DNA from 2 places in the Photobacterium piscicola genome. Region 2 is predicted to be linked to the other one. Evidence: predicted binding sites of a transcription regulator. Region 2 holds the regulator's gene; the other holds the start of a gene.
What was found. Region 2 encodes CRP, which controls carbon source genes, mostly activating them, when cyclic AMP is high. Its sites were predicted from a motif close to TGTGANNNNNNTCACA; they were not measured.
Positions count from the first base shown of each region.

Region 1 (8,355 bases), 1.3 Mb from region 2:
TGGTTACGTTTGACGTATCTTGTGGATCCATCAAACGGTATTCGTTCGCTTCATCCATCTTGCCTTCAGCAGCAAGACGTTTATAACGCGCTTCCATCGCAACCACGGCTGCACGTGCGTGTGCTGGCATATCGATTTCAGGGATCACTTCGATACCACGTGCTTTCGCGTATTTTAGAATATCTAAGTAGTCTTGCTTACTGTAGTAACCAGAGCCATCGGTATCTGACGTTGGGCCTGAACCTAATTGAGGTAACAGACATGTTGTTTCAGATAGATCATGACAACGCTTACTACCAATGTCAGTCAGTTCTGGTAAACCAGGAATCTCTACACGCCAACCTTCATCATCAGATAGGTGGAAGTGGAATTTGTTCATCTTGTACGCAGCCATTTGGTCTAACGTACGCAGAATAACGTCTTTTGAGTGGAAGTTACGACCCACATCAACCATCACGCCACGGTAATCAAAACGTGGAGCATCAGTAACTTCTAATGTAGGAATACTATTTTTAGCACCTGTGCTCATTAGAGAGATCAGTGACTGTACGCCATAGAATGCACCTTGGTCATCAAAACCAATAATAGTTGCACCTGTAGGAGTTACATCCAATGTGTAAGCGCCAGCGATTTGCTGATCTTTAGCAAATGAACCCGGTAGACGACTTACTTTTACTGGGTATTGACCTTTAGTATTAACACCCAATACGTCAAGACGCTCATTCACCGCAGCCATCATGTCAGCTGGCAATGTGAAGTTAGCAATTTTAATACCGTTTGCTAATGAAACAGTGTTGCCTGTTAGCTTGGTACTTAATGGCGTGGGAACAATGGTTGCAGCCACTTCTGTCGTAGCTAACACATTGATATCTTGGTTTTTATTAAAACGTGTTTCAGCGGTTGCAAGCACGTTATTATCGGCTTTAACACGCTTGAATTGGTCACCTTTAAGTGGCACCAAGTAATCACCTGGATCTGCTGAATCTGTACTCTTAATTGTTTGTGGCGCAGCATCACCTGATGTTACGTATGCACGAGGCATGTAGTCATTTTCGAAAAGTGTCCAGTATTCGCCAATGTAAGGAATAACAACCTTCTCACCTTCAGCAAAACCATCAAACTTGTCTGTTGGCTCTAACGTATGAAGGTCACCTGTTACGTGTGTAACTTTAAATTGGTCGTTTTGAACTTCAAGAATTTGGCGAATGCTGCTGAAATAAATTTTCCAGTCAGTCCCCGTTACTGCTGGGCCATTATTTTCCAGCGTTAAATTAATTAGATCACAAGATGCCCATTCTGCGCCTAGCGTCTTACACTGTAGGCCTTCTTCTGCACCGTGTTGAGTAACAATTTCATAAGTAACATCAAGGTTATTAGCTAAATTTTTAACAACCTTCTCATCATCATTTCCTTGAGTTGCACAACCAGTTACTGCTAGTGCAATGAAAGATGCTAACGCTGTAAGTTTAATAGTCATGAAATATTCCTTTCTCCCGATATCCCTTAAAATGAAGGGAAAATCTATATAGAGCCCAAAAGTTGGGTACTCAAAATGCCGGTCTTGATATCTTACAATTAAAATATCAGGACCGGTCTAATTAAAAGTGTTGCGGTATTTCGTGTGTCGCCTAATTACTTAAGAATTTAAATAATTATGGAAGTTTTACTGCTGATAGATCTTCTGATGCTGGAATCTTTTTCATTTCGCCAGCAACGATTTCAGCTAGAGGGCCAAGGATAACTTGTAGGTTGTTTGAACCTAGTTTAACCACACCCATTGCACCTAGTGCTTTTAATGTTTTTTCATCAGCTAGGCTACTGTCTTTTAGTGTAAGACGTAGACGAGTGATACAAGCATCAATGTTTTCTAGGTTACCGTGACCACCAAGCGCTTTTAAGTATTGCTTAGCTAACTCACCAGTTTCAGTTGAACCTTTTACTGATGATTTGTCATCTGCTTCGTCATCTTCACGGCCTGGCGTTTTAAGATTAAACTTAATAATCGCAAAGCGGAAGATTCCATAGTAAATACCGAAGAATGCAATACCTTGAAGAATCAACATGTACCAGTTAACTGCTAATGGGTTACGTGCTGACAATACCATGTCGACAAGACCTGCAGAGAAACCGAAACCAGACATCCAGTGCATTGATGCTGCAATATATACAGAGATACCTGCTAATGCTGCGTGGATAACATAAAGTGGTGGTGCAAGGAACATGAATGCAAATTCTAGTGGCTCAGTAACACCAGTGAAGAATGATGCAAAACCAGCAGCAATTAATAATGAAGCTGTACGCTCTTTATTCTTAAGCTTCGCTGTGTGGTACATCGCTAATGCTGCACCAGGTAGACCAAACATCATTACTGGGTAGAAACCCGCTTGATACATACCAGTTACACCTGGAACACCTTGACCACTTAAGAAGTTAGGAATGTCGTTAATACCAGCAACATCAAACCAGAAAACTGAGTTCAGTGCGTGGTGAAGACCAACAGGAATCAATAGACGGTTAAAGAATGCATAGATACCAGCACCTGCTGCACCCATACCTTGGATACTTTCACCAAAGCTAACAAGACCGTTGTAAACTAGTGGCCATACGAACAGTAATACTGCTGCGATAGCGATACCAGCAACGGATGTTAGAATTGGAATTAAACGCTTACCACTGAAGAATGATAATGTTTTATGCAATTCAACGTTAGAGTAACGGTTATAGATTTCTGCAGAAACGATACCAACCAAGATACCAACAAATTGGTTATTAATCTTAGCAAAAGCGGCTGGAACAGCACTTGCGTCGATACCTTGGATCATTGCAACTGATCCTGGTGATAGCAACGTAGTTACAACAGTGTAACCAACGAAACCAGCTAGTGCAGCTGCACCGTCTTTATCTTTTGACATGCCGTATGCAACACCAATTGCAAACAATACTGACATGTTATCGATAATTGAAGAGCCCGCTTTAATCAGGAACGCAGCAATTGCTGAGTTTGCACCCCAACCAGATGGATCAACCCAATAGCCAATACCCATTAAAATTGCCGCTGCAGGAAGTACTGCAACTGGCACCATTAGTGCTTTACCTACTTTTTGAAAATATCCAAGAATATTCACCCTTAGTTCCCCCTATGGTTTTCTTAGATGCGATAGTGATAGCTTTTTTTTGCCATCTCTTTTTTGTCCTTTGCAGTTTATGAATTTTATTTCGCTCCGCAAATTAAAACATCATCATTTGTGATCTTAATCACCGACCGAAGACAGAACTGAGTGATTTTGCTAGCTCGATCATAAAACTTATTTTATCATTCGAAACAAAGGCGCTATGCCGCTAAGATTTTTCCTGTTTTAACTATCTTCAACGAGGTGTCAACGTGAGACTAATCCCGCTTAATAACGCTAAAGATGTTGGTTTATGGTCTGCTCGCTACATTGCAGATCGCATTAATAAGTTCCAACCAACAGCTGAGCGTCCATTTGTGCTAGGTCTACCTACAGGTGGTACACCACTTCCGACATACCAGCGTTTGATTGAATTATACCAAGCTGGCGAAGTAAGCTTTAAAAACGTCGTGACATTCAACATGGATGAATATGTTGGTATGGCGGCTGATCACCCTGAATCATACCGTAACTTCATGTATAACAACTTCTTTAGCCATGTTGATATGCAAGAGCAAAACATCAACTTACTTGATGGTAATGCCGCAGATCACGAAGCTGAATGTCAACGTTACGAAGACAAAATCAAAACTTACGGCCGCATCAATTTATTCATGGGTGGCGTGGGTAACGACGGTCATATCGCATTCAACGAACCTGCATCATCACTCGCTTCTCGTACTCGTATCAAAACGCTTACGCACGAAACTCGTATTGCAAACTCTCGTTTCTTTGATGGTGATATCAACCAAGTTCCTAAATATTCATTAACTATTGGTGTGGGTACACTACTAGATTCTGAAGAAGTAATGATTCTGATCACAGGTCACAACAAGGCACAAGCACTTGAAGCCGCTGTTGAAGGTTGTGTAAACCACCTATGGACTGTATCTGCACTACAGCTTCACCCTAAATCAATGATCATTTGTGATGAGCCATCAACTCAAGAACTTAAAGTGAAAACAGTTAAGTACTTCCAAGAGTTAGAAGCTGAAAACCTGACACACATCTAATCTAGAACCGTGTCATTTTTAGGTACGAAATAACATTTATTGTTTATCGTCACCGAACATTGAATAAACGCCGCCACCCTGACGGCGTTTTACTTTCCTCATTGAAATTAAACACAAAAAAGAATAATTGTGACTATTAACAATACAGTTATGGTTTACAATTCGCTTGTTAGCGATATATCCCTTCTCTATAGCTCGTTTTTCGTATTTTAGTGACCAATGCCACAGCCCAAGCAAGCATCAACAACGATTTCTTTATTTTTACTCATAAGAAAGTATATTAGTGTGTTAATTAATGTATTGAAAAATGCAATACATCAAACAATTCGACACTAATAATCATCAAAATTAATTAAATCCGTGTCGAATAATAGGTAGCGCTTTGATAAAGACGATAACGATAACTCATCATCATAATCATCTTCAGGCGATAATTATTAACGCTAATTACGAGCAGAACTAAATTATGACAGGCGGACAAATTGGTAATGTTGATCTGGTCAAGCAGCTAAATAGTGCTGCGGTATACCGACTTATCGACTTGCAGGGCCCCATATCTCGCATTCAGGTCGCTGATATTAGTCACCTCGCGCCTGCAAGTGTCACTAAAATCACCCGTCAGTTACTGGAGCGTGGCTTAATAAAAGAAGTCGCTCAACAGGCTTCAACGGGAGGTAGAAGAGCTATCTCACTGACAACTGAATCAGTGAACTTTCACTCTATCGCTGTACGCATTGGCCGCAACAATATTGAAATAACCCTTTATGACCTCAGCGGTAAACATATTACTGGTGCGGCCTACCCATTTTTATATTCAGACCAAGATGTATTAGCCGAAGGCCTCATCAAATATATTCAAGAATTTATTGATAATAATCAGAATGTAATGAAAGAATTAGTGGCATTTGGCATTATTCTTCCAGGGCTTGTGAACCCAGAAACCGGCACAGTTACTTACATGCCAAATATTAACGTTCACGACTTTGAACTTGCACATATTCTACAAAAAACATTCAATATTATTACCTTTGTCGGTAATGATGTTAGAGGCTTAGCACTGGCAGAGCATTTCTTTGGTGCCAGCCGTGATTGTAAAGACTCCATCTTAGTTAGCATGCATAACGGTACAGGGGCTGGCATTATCGTTAATGGCCAAGTCTTCCTCGGCCAAAACCGTAATGTCGGTGAAATTGGTCACATTCAAATTGATCCTTTAGGTGATAAATGCCAATGCGGTAATTTTGGCTGCTTAGAAACGGTAGCCTCTGATCCTGCGGTCATTATGCATGTCAAAAACCTACTCAGCCAAGGCTACCCAAGTAGTTTACAAGACTTGGAAGAGGTCACTATGCCTGCCATTTGTGACGCGGCTAACAATGGTGATGAACTGGCCATTCAAGCATTACTGAAAGTCGGTCACCATCTTGGTAAAGCTTTAGCAATGACGATTAATTTATTCAACCCGCAAAAGATTATTCTGGCGGGTAATATTACTCAAGCCCAAGCTATTGTATTACCTGCAATACGTCGTTGTGTGGAAAACCAATCATTATCTGCTTTTAATCATGATTTGCCGATTGTCGCGTCAGAGTTATATAACCAACCGACCATAGGTGCTTTCTCTATGATTAAACGCGCCATGCTTAATGGTGTACTGCTACAACGCTTACTCGAAGATTAAGTCACCACGATCTCCATTCATAAGAGCGAATAACTATCGTTCTTATCAAACCACCATTACAAAAAAGGGGGATTAATCTCAAATGATTAATCCCCCTAATGCTATTATTGTTACCAATTATATTTCCGCACACTACTTGCAAGGATGTAGTCTAAGATATGGAGCTACTGTATATTAGCGCGGCTTTTCTAGCCGGTTTTATTGCCCTTCGTTGTAAATTACCCCCTTTAGTTGGCTTTTTAGTCGCTGGCTTTACGCTTAATAGTTTTGGTTTTCAACCGACACCAGCACTGACAACGTTAGCCGATCTTGGCGTGACATTATTGTTATTTACCATTGGCTTAAAACTTGACATAAAAACTTTACTTAACAAAGAAGTATGGGGCGGCGCAACCATACACAATCTATTATCTACCGCCTTGTTTACGCTATTTCTGTTAGTGCTAAAACAATTAGGACTAACAATGTTTGCCGAAATGGCACTCAGTCAATTAGTACTGATTGGCTTTGCATTATCATTTTCTAGTACTGTTTTTGCCGTCAAACTGCTACAAGACAAAGGAGAATTAAACGCTAAATATGGTACCGTCGCGATTGGTATCCTGGTTATGCAGGATATTTTTGCAGTACTCTTTCTCACTATATCCAGCGGTAAAATCCCAGATATTACTGCACTTGGTTTGTTTGCCCTGCCTTTACTACGTCCATTGTTATATCGCATCCTCGATAAAGCTGGACACGGTGAAATATTAGTCTTGTATGCAGTTATACTTGCACTGGTTGCAGGTGCAGGTTTATTTGAAATTGTCGGGATGAAACCAGACTTAGGTGCCTTGATATTAGGCATGCTAATGGCTGGTCATCCTAAAGCATCAGAGATGGCTAAATCATTGTTTAATTTTAAAGAACTCCTCTTGGTATGCTTCTTTTTAAACATTGGTCTCGCAGAATCCCCTACCGTCAATGGTATGTTAATGGCACTGGTATTAATGCTGCTATTACCACTTAAAGGCATTCTTTATTACGCCGTATTCCATTTATGTCGCTATCGTGTACGAACCTCAATGTTAGCCACGTTAACCTTATTTAATTACAGTGAATTTGGCCTTATTGTGGGTGGTGTCGCCTATAAAATGGGGTTATTACCGGGTACATTTTTAGTGGCCATGGCTATCGCCGTCTCCTTATCATTTCTGCTCGCTGCACCACTGAACAGTATGAGTCATAAACTCTATACTGAAGCGGCTAAGCGACTAAAAGAATTTGATCCTGATCGATTAAATTGTAATGACAAACTGATTGATTTAGGAAATGCCAGTATTCTTATTCTAGGCATGGGACGTATCGGTTCAGGCGCCTATGACGAGTTAGAAAGTCGGTATGGTCAACAGATTATTGGGGTTGAGACTCGTCAAGAATCAGTAGAGTTACATCGCCAGCAACAGCGTAATGTCATTCATGGTGATGCCACCGACCCTGATTTTTGGGAACGAGTTATCAAAAATCATCACATTGAGCTTATTTTATTAGCGATGCCAAATGGCACCGCCAACATTTACGCTTTAGATCAGCTTAAAAGCCGCCATTTCCAAGGAAAAATAGCGGCTATAGCTAAATACAGTGATGAAGAAACCCAATTACATCAGCAAGGTATTGATGCTGCCTTTAATATTTACAGCGAAGCAGGTAGCGGTTTTGCGCGTGATGTCTGTGACCACCTTCAACCTCAGATATCCCCTCTCAAAACGTCCTAAGTTGCGCTTCAAAAGTTAGATATTTCGCAATGAAAAATAAACAATGGCGCCACCATTGTTTATTTTTTTAATTAAAAAACTACCGTTAAATAGATAATATTCAGAAAAAGCCATTTTAAATAGATAATATTCACCACCAGCGCTTTAATTAAATATAATTACAATAATTGGTTGTAATTTATTAACGAATACGTGATTTTAACAATCAACGAGAAAAGAGATGTGGCATCAACATCAATTATCATAATGATAACTTATTAGCTACATGATACATTTCCATTAATTATGGATAATAAAAATAAAACGTTTGGAGTAGTATTATTATGTGTTCAGTATTCGGTATCCTTGACATCAAGAGCGACTCATCAGTACTTCGTACAACAGCTCTTGAGCTATCAAAAAAAATGCGCCACCGCGGCCCTGATTGGTCAGGTATTTATGCCTCAGACAATGCTATTCTAGTTCATGAGCGTTTAGCAATCGTTGACCTTAATAGTGGCGAACAACCGCTGTACAACACAGATAAAAGTCATGTACTTGCAGTAAATGGTGAAATCTATAACCATAAAGAACTACGTGCTGAATTTGCACCTGATTACCCTTTCCAAACAGAATCTGATTGTGAAATTATTTTAGCGCTTTATAAAGAAAAAGGCCCAGAACTGTTAGATTACCTCAACGGTATCTTTGCCTTTATTCTTTATGATGAGCAAGAAGATGCTTACCTTATTGGCCGT
Region 1 is NZ_CP175534.1:2,469,793-2,478,147, forward strand. It holds gene ACJZU6_RS11695 (beta-N-acetylhexosaminidase) at 1-1,477, opposite strand, end outside; gene nagE (N-acetylglucosamine-specific PTS transporter subunit IIBC) at 1,653-3,125, opposite strand; gene nagB (glucosamine-6-phosphate deaminase) at 3,383-4,183, shown strand; gene ACJZU6_RS11710 (ROK family protein) at 4,650-5,864, shown strand; gene ACJZU6_RS11715 (cation:proton antiporter family protein) at 6,023-7,618, shown strand; gene asnB (asparagine synthase B) at 7,942-8,355, shown strand, end outside.
Region 1: a site for CRP is predicted at 3,245-3,260, ahead of nagE (N-acetylglucosamine-specific PTS transporter subunit IIBC). Genes of this name have one in related genera too.

Region 2 (8,355 bases):
GCTAATTTTAAGAATATACTGCGGCTATTATTTTATTAGTCATTTAAGAAGTTGTAATGATTATCCCTTGGCAAGACATCGCACCAGAAACACTCACTAACCTTATCGAACAATTTATTTTACGAGAAGGCACTGATTATGGCGAAGTTGAAATCAGCCTCAGTGATAAAGTGGCTTATGTACGACGCCAATTACAATCTGGTGATGCTGTAATTGTTTTCTCTGAATTGCATGAATCAGTAGATATTAAGCTCCGCAATCAAATGTAATCACTACATTATTGTAGCGATAACCATTAAAACTTGGTATCAGTTGCATTTTTATCACTTAATACCGACATTTTAGCAAACATGTAGTAACATTTATCGCTGACCATTATTTGTTATTAAACCTGTGCTAATCACAACAACAAGGTGAGTTATGTCGGTAAAACACCCTATTATTGCTGTCACTGGTTCATCAGGCGCGGGTACGACCACCACCTCTGAAGCCTTCCGCAAAATGTTTAATATGATGGACATCAACGCCGCATGGTTAGAAGGCGATAGTTTTCATCGTTTTACTCGCCCAGAGATGGATTGTGAGATTCGTAAAGCCAAAGAACAAGGTCGTCATATCAGCTATTTCGGTGCAGAAGCCAATGACTTTGAACAGTTAGCCCACTTTTTCGAGCAATATGCTCAAGACGGCAGTGGCAAGTTTCGGCGTTACTTACATACCTTTGATGAAGCCGTACCTTATAATCAAATGCCGGGTACTTTCACGCCTTGGCAACAGTTAGCTGAAAATACTGATGTGTTATTTTATGAAGGGCTACATGGCGGTGTGGTTGATGGTGAAACCAATGTCGCTCAGCATGTTGATTTACTGATTGGGATGGTGCCCATTGTAAACTTAGAGTGGATTCAAAAGATCATTCGCGACACTCGCGACCGCGGTCATTCAAGAGAAGCGGTGATGGAATCAATTGTGCGCTCAATGGATGACTATCTTAATTACATCACACCCCAATTTTCTCGCACCCATATTAATTTTCAACGAGTCCCTACCGTTGATACGTCAAACCCTGTCAGTGCGAAAGGTATTCCAAGTTTAGATGAAAGCTTTGTCGTGATCCGGTTTCGTGGCTTAAAAAATGTCGACTTTCCACATTTATTGGCGATGATTCAAGGCTCATTTATGTCACGCCACAATACCCTTGTGGTTCCTGGTGGGAAAATGAGTTTTGCGATGGAACTGATTATGCGACCGTTGCTTGAACAACTCATTGAAAATGGAAAAATAGCGTAAGCATTATTTCTTGTATGATACTCAGAAGTAAGTATCAGACGTAGCTCTCACTACTCGTTGATAAACGGTTACTGATATCAGCAACCGTCATCGTCATCGAGTTACGCCACAACAATCTCATAGCTGTGACTCATTTCAACACCTTTACCTAGCATCAAACAAACTGAGCAATATTTTTCAAGCGAGTCAGCCACCACCTTACTCACTAGTGCATCATTTAAATCATGGCCAGTAACAACAAAGTGTAAATTGGCATGAGTGAAAATTCGTGGCGCTTGTTCACGACGTTCGGCGAAGATATTCACTTCACAAGCCGTGATCTGCTGTTGTAAATCTTGTAAACCACTAACAACATCCACAGAGCTACATCCCCCGGCAGCCATTAATACCAACTCCATTGGACTTGGCCCTTTTTCACCACCGTTACCATCTAAAACGACACTATGGCCCGATGCTGATTGGCCAACAAACGTCATGTTTTCTACCCATTTTACACGTGACTGCATTTTTATATCCTTGAGCTATATTATTTAAAATTTGATCTTATTTTTGTTGATAATTCCATCGATGTAAACGTTATTTATTTTGTTTAATGCTAATTGTGTTGCATATTTCTATTGCTAGAATTGGAGAGCAAAATCACTTTGAAACGGTGCTTTTGGTAACTAAGTCACAACGATGTGATCATGTGCACACTTATCTCTCATAAATGAGCGGGTCATCGAGATCAATATCAAGAAAAAGCCCCAAAAAAAGGATACACTCTAAACCAGTTTAAGTTAGCTCGCAGCCCATCAGCTGAGTGAATAACTCTGCCAACGCACAGTTTTGTCGAGTTATCTTTACAGAACATATTGTTGGGCAACATATGCAGAGGAAGTTAGTAATATGGTTCCAGGTAAACCGCAAACAGATCCAACTTTAGAGTGGTTTCTTTCCCATTGTCACATTCACAAATATCCATCAAAGAGCACGTTAATTCACGCAGGTGAAAAAGCAGAGACTTTGTACTACATCGTGAAGGGTTCTGTTGCTGTATTAATCAAGGATGAAGAAGGTAAGGAGATGATCCTTTCTTACCTAAACCAGGGCGACTTTATTGGTGAACTCGGCTTGTTCGAAGAAGACCAAGAACGTACAGCTTGGGTTCGCGCAAAAAGCCCTTGTGAAGTTGCAGAAATTTCATTTAAAAAATTCCGTCAATTAATTCAAGTTAACCCAGATATTCTAATGCGTCTATCTGCTCAAATGGCATGTCGTCTACAAGTGACAAGTCAAAAAGTGGGTGATCTTGCGTTCCTTGATGTTACAGGTCGTATTGCACAGACATTACTGAATCTTGCAAAACAACCTGATGCAATGACACACCCTGATGGCATGCAAATTAAGATCACTCGTCAAGAAATTGGTCAGATCGTAGGTTGTTCTCGCGAAACAGTCGGCCGTATTCTTAAAATGCTAGAAGAGCAAAATCTTATTTCTGCTCATGGCAAGACTATTGTGGTTTACGGTACACGCTAATTATTTTAGTCATACCAAAATCACCGATGAAACCGCAGCTTATGCCTGCGGTTTTTTTTTATCACTCCCCAGATGATCACCGTAAAACAATCATTGAACACTCAGGCATTAGTGTTAAATTTTAACTTGTAATAACATCTATTTATGCTACATTTTGCTCACAAATGGATTTTAAATCGATGATGGTCAATATGGATATTGAACGCTTTTCAGTTAACAGTTACACCACGGTACCTGGGATATTAACTAGTCAGCCAACAACCATTGAAATGACAGGGTTTAGTGATAGTCGCTGTTATCTCGAACAACAAACCGGATTACGTCGCTGCCCTGCAGATGAATCAGGTGTTTGGGCTTCACCACTGGATAACTAACCCTTCAACAACAGTGCTTATGCGCTAAGCACTGTTTATTTGGCTTACAATTAACGATCTGTACTTTCAAAAATTTTATTCGCCGAAGCAACCACAAACCCTGAATATAACTCACCATTCGCTTGGGGATGGCGTTTTGCAAATTCATAAAATCCACCAGGGATGTTATGAATACCATCTCGAAAACTGACCCCCACCTTGTCAGCCATGGTTGCTGATTGTTCCAACATCACCTCAGCATTACCTTTTATTTCCCCGCCCGCTTGATTAATAACAAACTGGTTATGGCGCAATAAATGATTAACCTCTTCAAGATTAGAGAACTGTTCTAATTGATTAATACTCACCGTAAAATGGTTAGCGCCAAAACCGTGTGCCGCAACCCACGCTGCATATTCACTTTCAGCCGCTAAAAATTGATAGGTCGCAAAGTCAAGTTGCCATGGACGGCCACGATAAATAAAATCAGGTTGGCGAAAATAATCATCATCAACCTGATCAAGCAAGGCTCGTATCGTATGTTGTAATTCAGCCGAGCACCCCGCTAATTGTAATTCGCTAATAAAGACTTTTGGCAACACCGGGTTTGCATGAATAAAGGATTCGGCATACAGCTTTTTGGCACTAAAATGATATTTTGCTTGCGGTTGGTAACCCAAAGCAATAAATGGCGCAGCCAGTACGGCTAAGCCACACTTCGGTAACCCAAAGCTGCGCAATGCAATATGATCATTAAGTAATGCTGTGTCCTCGGTTAACAACTGCTGTATTTGCACCGCTGAAGGGCATAAGCGGTGACTATAATCGTGCCATAAACCATCAAAAAGTTGGGTAATAGATTCCATAATCAGCCTGCCTATTGAAAGCATTATCACTCATTAAACCTTAGCTCAAGCTTACTCCTGGCGCTAATTGAGACGGTAATTGCACATCATCCCCTTCAACAGACGCCATAGGATAAGCACAATAGTCCGCAGCATAATAAGCACTTGGGCGAAGATTTCCTGATGCGCCTGGGCCACCAAAAGGTGCATCACCACTCGCTCCCGTTAAGGGTCGGTTTCGATTCACAATACCAGCACGAATATGTTCAATAAAATAGAGCCATTGTTGCTCATCGGTTGAAATGAGCCCTGCCGCTAAGCCATAGCGAGTTTGATTGGCACTGACTACCGCTTGAGTAAAATCAACATAACGACTAACGTGTAATAGTGGTCCAAAATATTCTTCATCCGCAAGTTCAGTAATAGCACTAACATCGATAATCGCAGGCGTCACAATTGCGCCTTGTCCCCGCGTTGCCGTTAATAAAGCAACGCCACCAGCATCCAAAAGTTGTTGTTGATGCAATATGATGTGATCCGCCGCCACAGCAGAAATTAATGGCCCCATAAACGGTGCAGGGGTTGCAAAGGGATCACCCACCAGCAATTGTGAAGCGACCGTCACTAAACGGGCTAACAGAGCATCGCCAGCTTTTCCTGTGGCGATATATAATCGCCGTGCACAAGTACAACGCTGTCCAGCACTTAAAAAAGCCGATTGAATGATGGTATATACCGCCGCATCAATGTCACCATACTCTTGGCCGATCACTAATGGATTATTACCTCCCATCTCTAAAGCCAACATAGTTTGCGGTTGCCCCGCAAATTGTTGATGTAACAAATGCCCCGTTTGCGCACTCCCGGTAAACAATACTCCAGCCACTCCCGTTGCCATGGCTAACGCCGCTCCCGTTGTACGTCCACCTTGTACTAAATTAATCACCCCATCAGCAATACCCGCTTGTTGCCATAATTCACACATTCGTTGAGCGGTATTAGGTGTCAGTTCTGAGGGTTTAAATACCACGGTGTTACCCGCTAACAATGCTGGAATAATATGGCCATTAGGTAAGTGTGCGGGGAAGTTATATGGTCCAAATACCGCCATCCCCCCCAAAGGACGATGGCGAACAATCATGGTAGTTTCGGCCTGCTGACGCTGACGAATACCCGTTCGCTCATGATAAGCTTGCGTTGATAACCCAACTTTGGCAATCATCGCCGCGATTTCCGTGGTACTTTCCCATACTGGTTTACCTGTTTCTGCCGCAATAATATGTGCCAATTGTGATTGATGTTGTTGCAGTAATTGAGCAAAGCGTTCAATAACGGCTAAGCGCTCATTAAACGTCGTATTTCGCCAGTTTAAAAACGCTGAATTTGCAGCAGCAACAGCATTCTCAACTTGCTCTACACTCGCAGCATTACCTTGCCAAACCACATCATCATTATAAGGATTGAGTGATTGAAATCGCTCACCATCGCCCACTAGCCATTGATTATTAATCCATAAGCTCATTCGTCTCTCCTTTTATGGTTGGGCTATTAACCTTACTTCATCACCCATTTCCACATTAAGTGCAGCGGCAACCTCAGCGGTCATCATGGCTTGTCCTTGTGCAGTAATCGCAATAGAAGCCACAACCGCTCGAAACCCTGCTAACTGACCATTTGAGATAAGATAATGTTGTTGGCTGCTATGTTCACCAATATTGACCGAATAGCGCTGCGAATGACGCACAGTTTCAATATTACGCACGTCACATTCAACACTAGGACCGGCATCAAAAATATCAACATAACCGCGACAACAAAATCCTTCTTGTTCTAACAGTTGTAACGCGGGACGAGTATTAGTATGTACTTTCCCTATCACCGCTTGTGCTTCTTTGCTAAGTAAATTGACGTAAATCGGTAATTTAGGCATTAAATCAGCAATAAAGCCTTTGCGGCCAATACCGGTTAAATAATCTGCATAAGTAAAATCAATCGAAAAAAAATGTTCTTTCAGCCATTGCCAAAAAGGGGAATTCCCCTGTTCATCAGAGACACCACGCATTTCAGCAAAAGCCACCTTAGCAAATCGCTGTTGATGATCAGCCATCAATAAGAAACGTGACTTTGACAATAAGCGTCCGTTAGTACCTTGACGCCACTCGGGCAATAAAAATAAGCTACACAGCTCAGTTTCCCCAGTGTATTGGTTACCCAATGTCAGTACCTTAACAATGTTGTGTACGCCTAACTGACGCGAAGCATGGGTCACAGTACTTAAATGGTAATTATAAAAAGGCACATCAAGTCCAACCGTCGCTTCAATTGCTGTTGTACCAACTACTTGATTGGTATCACTATCAACGGCGACCAATAGATAACTTTCCTGGCCTGGAGAGGTAACACTGGCATTAAAACTGGCTTGAGAATGTTGGATACGGCGACGAAGTAAATCTTCATTGATGGGTAATGATGTAAAACCATGACCAGAGGCTTCTGCACATTGCATCAGTGCAGGATAATCAGCGGCAGTAATAGGACGAATAATGAGCATAGCATTCCCTCCTAAATATAGACAATGACTCCTGCCATTGTCTCGCTCAACATCAGCGTTAGAATGGGGCTATTGGTGTTAACTAACCCCGTAATAGCAATTCAATCACAGCTCAGCAGAATGCAGTTCATATAACGTTGCAATTGCCGCTTCTAAGCGTTGCATTCCTTCATCGATATCTTTTTTATCAATTACCAATGAAGGCGTAAAGCGCACCACATCAGTGCCCGCAACTAATACCATTAACCCTTCTTTACCTGCGGCAACTAAGATATCTCGTGCTCGGCCTTGCCATTGTGGGCATAACACCGCCCCAAGTAATAACCCTTTACCGCGAATTTCACTAAAAATAGGATAACGATGATTAATCTGCATGAGCCCATCACGGAACCATTGTTCGCGCTGTTTCACGCCAGCTAATACTGCGGGCTGACTAATGGTATTGATCACCGCTTCAGCAACCGCACACGCAAGAGGATTACCGCCATAAGTTGAACCATGGGTCCCCACTTTAAGATGGGCTGCAAATGCCGTTGTTGTCAGCATTGCAGCAACAGGGAAGCCGCCACCTAATGATTTTGCTGTGGTCAAAATATCTGGGGTAACACCAAGACCTTGGTAAGCAAACAAGTCTCCCGTACGGCCATTACCCGTTTGCACTTCATCAAAGATCAACAGCGCATGGTGTTTATCACACAGCTCACGTACCCCTTGCACGAACTCAATCGTTGGGATAATGACCCCACCCTCACCTTGTAAAGGCTCCATCATCACAGCACAGGTTTTATCTGACATTAATTCAGCAATTGCCGCTAAATCATTATAAGGAATATGGGTAACTGCTTGGGGTTTAGGACCAAAACCATCGGAATAAGTACTTTGGCCACCGACCGTCACGGTAAAAAAGGTACGTCCATGAAAACCATGATGAAAGGCGATAATTTGATCTTTATCGGCACCAAAGTTATCAACGGCATAACGACGCGCTAATTTTAATGCGGCTTCATTGGCTTCTGCGCCAGAGTTAGCGAAAAAGACTTTATCAGCAAAAGTGAGTTGGGTCAGTGTGTCAGCTAAGCGCAACGCGGGCTCATTGGTCATCACATTACTTAAATGCCACAATTTTTGTGCTTGCTCTGTTAATGCTTCCACCAGCACCGGATGGCAATGGCCCAAACAACTGACCGCAATCCCCCCCGCGAAATCAATATATTCCCGTTGCTGTTGATCCCATAAGCGCGAGCCTTGTCCACGAACGGGAATAATATCCATCGGCGCATAGCAAGGTACCATGACCTCATTAAACAATGAACGTTGCAGCTTCTCTTCTGTTGCCATCACACTATCCTTCTGTGCTGTATGCCGTATTATTAATAGTATTTACATTTTATTAACCTTTTGCCAAGCAAGTTAATGCTTTTTATTTCAGCAAAAGTGTTAATAAATGAATACACTAGCAATAGTTATGCATTATTTACGGAAGATTATTAACCACTATCATTGACCAACACTCTTTCCTCTAAGGAAATAATTCTTATCAAATGCATAAAATTGCATTTCAACAAAAACGAAACGACTCAAATAACAAAGATAAGCAGTGATAACAACAGAAAAGCGTACTTACTCACGCAGTAATAAGTACGTTAGAAGAACAGTAGAGGAATTAGCGTTGCAGAAAATTAGCCAGCAATTGATGGCCTTGTTCGGTCAAAATGCTTTCTGGATGAAACTGTACCCCTTCAAGTGCCAGCGTTTTATGTCGAATACCCATAATTTCATCAAATTCACCGTTTAA
Region 2 is NZ_CP175534.1:592,753-601,107, reverse strand. It holds gene ACJZU6_RS02865 (YheU family protein) at 57-269, shown strand; gene ACJZU6_RS02860 (phosphoribulokinase) at 421-1,290, shown strand; gene ACJZU6_RS02855 (OsmC family protein) at 1,392-1,796, opposite strand; gene crp (cAMP-activated global transcriptional regulator CRP) at 2,179-2,811, shown strand; gene ACJZU6_RS02845 (hypothetical protein) at 2,991-3,185, shown strand; gene ACJZU6_RS02840 (DUF1338 domain-containing protein) at 3,236-4,030, opposite strand; gene astD (succinylglutamate-semialdehyde dehydrogenase) at 4,071-5,531, opposite strand; gene astA (arginine N-succinyltransferase) at 5,544-6,560, opposite strand; gene ACJZU6_RS02825 (aspartate aminotransferase family protein) at 6,666-7,898, opposite strand; gene ACJZU6_RS02820 (aminodeoxychorismate/anthranilate synthase component II) at 8,224-8,355, opposite strand, start outside.